Regions from separate parts of the Exiguobacterium sp. s125 genome, predicted to be linked through region 2. Evidence: riboswitches for the same ligand, from Rfam matches in the RefSeq annotation. Region 2 holds a riboswitch; each other region holds the start of a gene.
What was found. Region 2 has a riboswitch for S-adenosylmethionine ahead of metK (methionine adenosyltransferase). Riboswitches for the same ligand answer to the same signal wherever they lie in the genome.
Positions count from the first base shown of each region.

Region 1: another riboswitch for S-adenosylmethionine. It lies ahead of msrA (peptide-methionine (S)-S-oxide reductase MsrA); the one in region 2 lies ahead of metK (methionine adenosyltransferase).
Region 3: another riboswitch for S-adenosylmethionine. It lies ahead of KNQ05_RS09790 (Na+/H+ antiporter NhaC family protein); the one in region 2 lies ahead of metK (methionine adenosyltransferase).

Region 1 covers NZ_JACSMI010000005.1:39,773-43,020, reverse strand. Annotated here, with positions in the region: gene KNQ05_RS12225 (Crp/Fnr family transcriptional regulator) at 1-568, shown strand, start outside; gene KNQ05_RS12220 (DMT family transporter) at 581-1,060, shown strand; gene msrA (peptide-methionine (S)-S-oxide reductase MsrA) at 1,457-1,987, opposite strand; SAM riboswitch class I at 2,095-2,201, opposite strand; gene KNQ05_RS12210 (M20 metallopeptidase family protein) at 2,272-3,248, opposite strand, start outside.
Region 2 covers NZ_JACSMI010000001.1:357,669-360,916, reverse strand. Annotated here, with positions in the region: gene KNQ05_RS01735 (GNAT family N-acetyltransferase) at 1-151, opposite strand, end outside; gene metK (methionine adenosyltransferase) at 293-1,501, opposite strand; SAM riboswitch class I at 1,630-1,756, opposite strand; gene pckA (phosphoenolpyruvate carboxykinase (ATP)) at 1,989-3,248, shown strand, end outside.
Region 3 covers NZ_JACSMI010000003.1:14,121-17,368, forward strand. Annotated here, with positions in the region: gene KNQ05_RS09780 (alpha/beta hydrolase fold domain-containing protein) at 1-443, opposite strand, end outside; gene KNQ05_RS09785 (metal ABC transporter solute-binding protein, Zn/Mn family) at 613-1,581, shown strand; SAM riboswitch class I at 1,661-1,764, shown strand; gene KNQ05_RS09790 (Na+/H+ antiporter NhaC family protein) at 1,845-3,152, shown strand; gene KNQ05_RS09795 (hypothetical protein) at 3,196-3,248, opposite strand, start outside.

The sequences.
Region 1 (3,248 bases), on a different contig from region 2:
TGTGACGGGTGAACCGATTGACCGGATGTATTTCATCGTCGAAGGAAAAATTAAAATCTCTGCAGCATCGGCTGAAGGGAAACAACGGATTTTACGCTTCAAAAAGGCGATGACGGTGATTGGTGATGCGGAATATATCAATCAACGGGAAGTCTTGAATACCATCGAGGTGATTACGGACGTTGTGGCACTCAGCATTCCGTATGCGATCTTACGTGAGCACAATACGACGAACACCTTTTTACAATTTTTACTGCGGGTCATTACGACCAAGTGGTACGCGGACTCGAAATCAGCATCATTTCATGTCCTCTATTCGGTCGAAGAACGATTTGCCGGATATCTGTTATCGATTACCTCGGACGTTTCCGACAGTCTGTTTTATCAAGAGATGCGAACGTCGAATCTCCATGACGTCGCCGATTGGCTCGGGACGAGTTACCGTCATTTAAACCGTATCATCTCAACACTTTGTGAAGAAGAAATCTTGGCGAGACGACGCGGGAAAATCATTATTTTAGATGTAGAGCGGATTAAAGAAAAAGCGAACGGAAATAGTTACGAATAAGGAGGGGCTAGCATGGGACTAGGTATGTTTTGTGCGATTACGGCAGGAATGATGATTAGTTTACAGACGGTATTGAATGCACGGATGAGTCATGCGTTCGGGGCATGGGCGACGACGACCCTCGTCTTTTTTGTCGGGTTCATCGGTTCACTGTTTGCGCTACTCGTATTTCGGGGTGGCACATTCTCGAACATTCAAACGGTCGAACCGCTTTATTTATTCGGTGGTCTGGTCGGTGTCGGTGTCGTATTTTGTGTGATGCGCGGGATTCAGTTGCTCGGTCCATCGATTGCGATTTCGGTCGTCTTGATTTCGCAACTGAGTTTTGCATTATGTGTCGACTTGTTCGGTTGGTTCGGTTTACCGGAACTTGAGCTTTCGCTCGGACAAGTCGCTGGATTGCTTGTGATGCTAGCCGGTATTTTTGTGTTGAAACGATATCAAGTCGTAGAAATCGAATCTTCGGATGAGTTGTCGGAAAAGGTATCGTAATTCTTACGGTTAACTCTGGCAGTATAAAGTCGATTTTTTAGCGTGAAGACGAATCAGTAGTTGTGGAATGAAAGATTCGTTCTTTTCGTTGCTTTCCTCGGGCGAGGCGCAAGCCGTTGCTCCTTGATCCTCACGGACAACGAGCAGGGTCTTGCCAGCCTCTTGGCAGCGCGTGTTCACGCGCTTTTTCCCGTAGGAGTCAACGAAAAACGAAGCTTTCAGGGTGTACCGCAGAGAAAATCATAGAGTAGTGTTAGAGCACAGTCTGTCTCGAATCGCTTTGAAGACGAGATGAGACAGGGAAACGCGAACGGATTGCCTCTTGTTATAGCATAGTCACTCTTCATAAGAGTTTGTCTACATGCTGAAAGCCCGCACGAAGCGGGCTTTTTTAGTTTAGACAGATACTTCTTCTTTCCAAGCCACATCGATGAATTCATCGCGACCGGATGCTTTCCGGTCTTTTTTGTAGTGTTCCGGATTCTTTTTGTGGAAGTTTTGATGATAGTCTTCTGCTGGATAGAAGGCTTGTGCCGCTTCGATTCGTGTGACGATCGGTTGCTTAAAGCGATTGCTCGCAGCAAGCGCGTCACGTGAAGCAATCGCAGCAAGGCGCTGTTCTTCCGTATGATAAAAGATGGCAGGTGCGTATTGTGTCCCACGGTCCTGGAACTGTCCGCCGGCGTCAGTCGGATCCGTTTGCGGCCAGTAAAGTTCGAGTAACCGCTCGTATGAGAATAACGCCGGATCAAATGTAATCTCGACGACCTCCGAATGACCGGTCGTGCCTGTTTTTATTTGTTCGTATGTCGGATTTTCGATTTGTCCTCCTGTATAACCGGAAACAATTCCGTGAATACCGGGCAGTTCTTCGAATGGTGTCACCATGCACCAGAAACAGCCTCCTGCGAATGTTGCTTTTTCCATCTATATCTCGTCCTTTCCGCTGGCGGTAGTCGCCTTGTAATCATTCGTGCTCTGACAGCGAGAAAACGAAAACGACTCCTTTGCTTGGTTGCAAAAGGAGTCGTCGCTTTTTATCAACCAAAGCTTGCGCTTTGCTGGTCGTAGCACCTTGCCACTGAAGGCAGGTTGCTGGGACGTCATCGATCCAGATCTCTCAGTCCACTCTTGATAAGTGTTATATGAAGTTGATTAAATTCGTTATCATTGATGTGATAATAGCATCTCTAAAACGACAAAGTCAATCATTAAGATTGTAAGGCATGCAGGACGGTCGCACCTAGAGATTTCGCGCCGACGAGTAGTGCCCGTTCATCGATTTCATATTTCGGATGGTGTTGCGGATAAATCGTACTCCCGTCCGTTTTGGCGGACCCCGTAAAGAAGTAGCTTCCTGGGATACGCTCTAAATAATAGGCGAAATCGTCTGCTGCCATCATCGGTTTGAGTTCTTTGACATGGGCTTCACCTAAAAATGCAGTCGCCTCTTTAACGAGATTTGTTTCTACCGGATGATTCCAAAGGGATGGATAACCCGTCGTAAAGTCGATGGAGTAGCTCGCACCGATTCCGGCACACGTCGTCCGAGCAACTAAATCGACCTGCTGGCGTAACTGGTGACGCAGCGCTTCGTCGAATGTCCGGATTTCACCGACAATCCGTGCCTCACCAGTAACGATGTTCGGAGCCGTTCCGGCATGGAATGAACCGATTGCGATGATGGCAGGTGAAAACGGATCAACTCGCCGACTGACAAGGTGTTGGAGATTACAGACGAGTTGTGCCCCGGCGACGAGTGCATCTTGTGTTTTATGAGGGGCTTGCGCATGACCACCCTGTCCGTGGACAACGATTTCGAATTCATCGATGGCGCACAGCGTATGTCCTGCGTGATAGCCAATTGTTCCGACAGGTAAGTCATTTTCGAGATGCGTACCGAAAATTGCATCGACCCCGTCAAGACAGCCGTCTTCAATCATTTGAATGGCACCACCCGGGAAGACTTCTTCCCCGTGCTGATGAATGAACACGATTGTTCCGTGAAGGTCTTCTTGCAGTGCTGTAAAGGCCGAGGCAAGACCGAGTGCAATCGCCGTATGTCCGTCATGTCCACACGCATGCATGACACCCGGATGAATCGAACGGAAGGCGAGATCCGTTTCCTCCTGCAGTGGCAGGGCATCGAAATCGGCCCGAATGGCGATGGTCTTTCCAGGATGTTTTC
Region 2 (3,248 bases):
CTCGAACGACTTCTTCTTGCGGATACGCCTCTTGTACGAAATGGGCTTTCGAGCTTTCCGAGTAAATCTCTTCATACGTATCCATCCAAGAGGTAATGGCAATATCATGAATGCGTGCCGCATCAGTAGGAATTGCTTCGCGTATCTCCATATCGGACTCCCCCTTTTTTCCGTTTACCGGTACATGTTCTTTTACCCTTTTCTAGAAAAATCATTCGTTTCCCTGCAAAGTTCGAGACAAACAAAAAAAGTTCAGAAACAAACTCATGCGAGTCTGCTTCTGAACTGAAAATTAAGCGAATCGTTTCGCTTGTTCTTCAAGAATTGCTGCTTTATCTGTTTGCTCCCATGGTAATTCGATATCTGTACGACCGAAATGACCATAAGCTGCTGTCTGACGATAAATCGGACGGCGAAGATCAAGCATCTTGATGATCCCTGCTGGGCGAAGATCGAAATTTTCGGCAACGAGTTCGACGAGTTGTGCTTCTGGAAGTTTACCTGTTCCAAACGTATCAACTGCAATCGATACTGGGTGCGCGACACCAATCGCATACGCAAGTTGAACTTCTGCTTTATCTGCAAGACCAGAAGCTACGAGGTTTTTCGCGACGTAACGTGCTGCATATGCTGCAGAACGGTCAACTTTTGTTGGATCTTTACCAGAGAATGCGCCGCCGCCATGACGTGCATAGCCACCATACGTATCAACGATGATTTTACGTCCAGTTAATCCTGCATCACCTTGTGGTCCACCGATGACGAAGCGACCTGTCGGGTTAATGAAGAACTTTGTTTCCGCATCGATGTATTCTGATGGAATCACAGGTGCGATGACATGCTCTTTCAGGTCTGCTTGGATTTGCTCAAGCGTCACTTCTTCTGCATGTTGTGTTGAGATGACGATTGTATCGACACGAACCGGTTCGTTGTTCTCATTGTATTCTACAGTTACTTGCGTCTTACCATCCGGACGGAGGTAGTCAAGTTGTCCAGTTTTACGGACTTCTGCGAGACGACGAGCAAGTTTGTGTGAAAGTGAGATCGGAAGTGGCATCAATTCAGGCGTTTCTTTCGTTGCATAACCGAACATGAGACCTTGGTCCCCTGCACCGATTGCATCGATTTCTTCATCTGACATGTTACCTTCGCGTGCTTCAAGCGCTTGGTCAACACCGAGAGCGATATCTGCTGATTGCTCATCGATTGAAGTCAATACAGCACAAGTGTCTGCATCGAAACCATATTTAGCGCGTGTATAGCCAATCTCACGAATTGTTTCGCGAACGACTTTCGGGATATCGACATAAGTCGATGTCGTGATTTCACCTGCGACGAGGACAAGTCCTGTCGTGACAGATGTTTCAGCAGCGACACGAGCATTCGGATCGGCTGCGAGGATTGCATCTAAGATAGAATCCGAGATTTGGTCACAGATTTTATCCGGGTGACCTTCAGTAACTGACTCCGACGTAAATAGTCGGCGATTAAGGTTTGTCATGTTTGACCCTCCCAAAAAAGAATTTGACGGTGTACTCATTTCCCCTAGTTGAGTGGGACGGTAAAATGAAAAAAACCTCTCCATGTCCAAAAAATGGTCAGGGAAAGGTTGTGCGTTCTTCCTTTACCCTCTTATCGTTCGAAGTGTTTACTTCGCTTCAGGAGAGCACCTTTTCCTTCATTAATAGAATTCTTAATGTAGGACGGTTGCCGGGTTTCTTCGGGCCTTGTTCCCTCCACCTGCTCAGAATAAGAGTATCCGTTACGAATTACATGATATAAAGTTGTGACCACTCTGTCAAGCTACGTTTTAATTTCTAGTCGAAACTTTCCCGAAGAGATGTTAAACTGTTAATGCTGAAAGCGTTTCCAAATAAATAGAAATCAGCGCTAAAAAAGGATTGCTCATCCTTTAGTATGTCATATATAATAAATGTGTCATACTAAATGTCAGAGCTAAACCAACGTAGGGGAAAGGTGGGGTCAGGATGCCGATGACGGTCCTGAATATCGAAGAGCTACTCAAGAAGGAGCATGTGTTCAAACAACTATCTGTTGCTGAGCTAGTCGAACATGCAATTCGTAACGAAGAAGGGGTTCTTGCTGAAAATGGCGCTCTGTCTGTAGAAACGGGGAAATTTACAGGTCGTTCACCTAAAGACAAGTTCATTGTTCGCGATCAGTCATGCGAGTCACATATCGATTGGGGCCATGTCAATCAACCGATGGAAGCAGACAACTTCGCGCAACTTTTACAAAAAGTTCTTCGCTACATGAATGAAGCAGATCAGCTCTACTACACAGAAGCTGCTGCTGGTGCAGACACTCATTTTACCCTTCCGGTTCGGATCGTGACACAATATGCTTGGCATAATTTGTTTGCAAAACAACTATTTTTGCGTGAATATCCGACAGAAGCTGCTTTTGAGCCTTTCACGGTTATTTATGCGCCTCACTTCAAAGCAGATCCGAAAGTCGATGGAACGAATTCCGAAACGTTCATCGCCATGTCATTCGAACATCGGATTGTCTTAATCGGTGGAACAGAATATGCGGGCGAAATCAAAAAATCGATTTTCTCTGTCATGAACTACCTTTTACCTCAACGAGACGTCTTATCGATGCATTGCTCGGCTAACGTCGGTCATGAGGGTGACGTCGCCTTATTCTTCGGATTATCCGGTACTGGTAAGACCACACTGTCTGCTGACGACAGTCGTCAATTGATTGGTGACGATGAGCACGGGTGGTCCAACGACGGCGTCTTCAATATCGAAGGTGGCTGTTACGCAAAAACGGTCAACCTATCGCGCGAAAAAGAACCACAAATCTTTGATGCGATTCGGTTTGGCACTGTCCTTGAAAACGTCGTCCTCGATGATGCACGAATTCCTGACTATGATGATACGTCAAAAACGGAAAACACACGGGCCGCTTATCCGATTACAGCGATTGATAATATTGCAGTACCATCACGCGCCGGACATCCGAAAACGATTGTCTTTTTAACAGCTGATGCTTACGGCGTCCTGCCGCCAATCAGTAAGTTGACGAAGGAGCAAGCGATGTATCACTTCTTATCCGGGTATACATCGAAGTTAGCCGGGACAGAGCGTGGCGTAACAGAACCGGAAGCGACATTCTCGACATGCTTCGGTTCACCCTTCTTACCGCTCATTCCTGAAAAATATGCAACGATGCTCGGTGAGCTCATCGACCGGCACGGTGTCACGGTTTACCTCGTCAAT
Region 3 (3,248 bases), on a different contig from region 2:
GCGATGCGTAATTCATCCGCTTGTTGATTTAAAAAACATAAGGCATCTCGAACATCTTCCAGGTTGTCCGGAAAGTAGCTGCCATCCTCAAATAAACGATAGTCGATGCTGCAAACGGCAATCCCGAGTTCTAAAAACCGGTCGATGATTGGAGCAAAACTAAACACATCATCACGGTTTCCACGAACGAATGCGCCGCCATGAGCATAAATCGCGACCGGAAACGGCCCTTCTCCCGGCGGATAATAAATATCTAACGTCAAGTCCTGCTGATTGACCGTCTTGTATAAAAGATTTCGTGGTGCTAATTGCTTTTCGGTAAGCGGCAAGACCGGCTCCGTCCATCTGAGTAAGGCTCCATAATTATTCCAAATACTCGCACCAGCAGCAGCCGTCGTCAAAATAGCGGCGCCACCCATCAACCATGCTGTTTCACGTTTCACCTCATCACCTCCAAGGCTCATTCCGATTTCACTTCTACTCTTCTCTTACCCGATTTATTTTGAACTAGAACTTCACAACATTCCGACTTGACGCTTTAATTTCCGTCGGATATAGTTAGAAAGTCCAAATCGGAACAATTACGTTTTAATTATCTTGGAGGGTTCATATATGAAAAAAATCATTCCAGCGTTAACCATCGCGACAGTAACTGCCAGTCTGCTCGCCGCATGCGGCTCATCGACTTCAAATTCAGACGAAGACGGTAAATTGCAAATTTATACGTCGACGTTCGCCACGGCAGCCATCGCCAAAGAAATCGGCGGAAAGGACGTCCAGGTCGAATTAATCGTTCCCCCTGGCGCCGACCCGCATTCGTATGAGCCGACTCCGAAGCAACTGACGACGATTGCGAAAGGCGATCTATTTTTACTTACCGGCACAACCCTTGAGCCGTACTCTGAAAAGATTAAGGAAAGTTTAGCCGGTAATTCCATTCGTTTTGTCGAGACAAGTAAAAATATCGACTTACTCGAAGCTTCCGCTTCGCTTCATACGCACGAAGAAGACGCACACGATGACCATGATGATCACGAGGCTGAAGAAGAGTCGCACGATCATGGACAATACGATCCGCATGTTTGGCTCGACCCGAACAACGCCAAGAAAATGGCTGACTCGATTACGACCGCATTAGCAAAGGAAGCACCTGACCGGAAGGAAACGTTTGATAAAAACCTCGCACTCTTTAACAAACAAGCAGATGAACTCGACCAAAATTTACAAAAAGCTGTTGACTCCGGTTCGAAAAAGGAGCTTCTCGTCACGCATGCCGCATACGGGTACTTGGCGGAACGTTACGGTTTCACGCAACTGCCGATTGCCGGTATTTCACCGTCTGACGAACCGTCCCAAAAACAGCTGGCTGCCATCGTCAAGGAAGCAGAGATGCATGACTTAAACTATATCGCCTTCGAAGAGACGGTGTCGCCAAAGGTCGCCCGTGTCATCCAAAAAGAAATCGGTGCCGAATCGATTACGATTCATAACCTCGAGTCCGTCGCAAAAGATCAACAAGATCAATCGTACTTTGATTTGATGAACGAAAACGTGACGACGCTCAAACAAGCACTGCAGTAAGGTACAGTTGACAAGCATTAAAAGATACGTTAGGGTAATAAACGTGTTTTAAACAACGACTAAACAACTAAATGACTTCTTTTTATCGCGAGAAACGGAGGGACTGGCCCAATGATGTTTCGGCAGCGGACGATTGATTCGTACTGTGCCAAATCCAGCAAGCTATGGCTTGAGAGATAAGAAGAGCGTCTTTTTCAGTAAAGACCTCCTTCTTTCTTGCGAAGGGGTCTTTTTTTGTATGCTGAAGAAATGGAGTGATTCACATGAACGAAACGGTTACGCCGAACAAATGGGCGTTGTTCCCCTTGTTCGTTTTCCTTGTATTATTCATCGGTGCAGGAATCTTCTATAACGACTTTTACAAATTCCCCATCTTGATTGCAGCTTTAATCGCCTTGATTTTTGCTGCTGCGACATCTAAGGGAGACATCAACCAGACCGTCGAGCGGATTGCCCGCGGTGCCGGAAATCCGGACATCATGATCATGGTCTTCATCTTTTTACTCGCCGGCACATTTTCTGGAACAGCGAATGCAATCGGAGCCATTGATGCGACCGTCAACGCTGCACTCAGTTTCCTACCCCAGTCTCTTTTAATGAGTGGATTGTTCATCATTGCCGCTTTCATCTCGATGGCGATGGGAACTTCGACCGGCACAATCGCTGCCCTTGCACCGATCGCACTCGGGATTCATGACGCGACGGGTGTCAATGTCGCACTCGCCGCTGCTGCCGTCGTCGGTGGAGCAATGTTCGGTGATAACTTATCGTTTATCTCAGATACGACAATCGCCGCTGTCCGGACACAAAAAACGAACATGCGTGATAAATTCAGAACGAACTTTTTAATCGTCTTGCCTGCTGCCGTCATCACTGTCATCTTACTCGCTTTCGTGTCAGGTTCCGGAGATGTCGTCGAAGCGAAAGCATTTGAATTTTATAAGCTGATTCCGTATCTTTCCGTCATCGTGTTCGCACTCTTTGGTGTCAACGTCATTCTCGTCTTACTCGGCGGGACGTTATTGACAGGCATCATCGGAATGATCGACGGTAGTTTCGGAGTAAGTGGATTTGTCCTCGCGATGTCTGACGGATTGATGGGGATGGCAGAAATCTCAATCTTGACGTTGCTGATGGGTGGACTCGTCAGCCTGATCACCTATAACGGTGGAATTGCTTATCTCAAAGAAACGCTGACACGAAAGATTTCGAAACGCCGGGGAGCTGAGTTCAGTATGGCTGCCCTCGTCAGTGCAACGAATCTCGCAACAGCAAATAATACGATTTCGATTCTTGTCGCCGGTCCGCTCGCTGCTGAAATCGCGGATACGTATGACATCGACCGGAAGAAGTCAGCCAGTATCCTCGACCTCTTTTCCTGTGGTGTTCAAGGAATCATCCCGTACGGAGCGCAACTTTTGATTGCCGCTGAATTGACGAAAACGGCGTCACCCGAACTGATTCCTTATTTGTTCTATCCATTTTTACTGTTCGTTTGTGGATCACTGGCAATCTTCTTCGGCTTCCCACGCCGGAAGAGTGATGCCGCACAGAAAAACAACATGTCGTAAAACAAACACCCCCCGTCGCTTCGTCTGCGACGGGGGGTTCACTTTATTTCTGTTTTTCTTGACGATTCAAAATGAAATAGGCAATCGCCGGAAGCG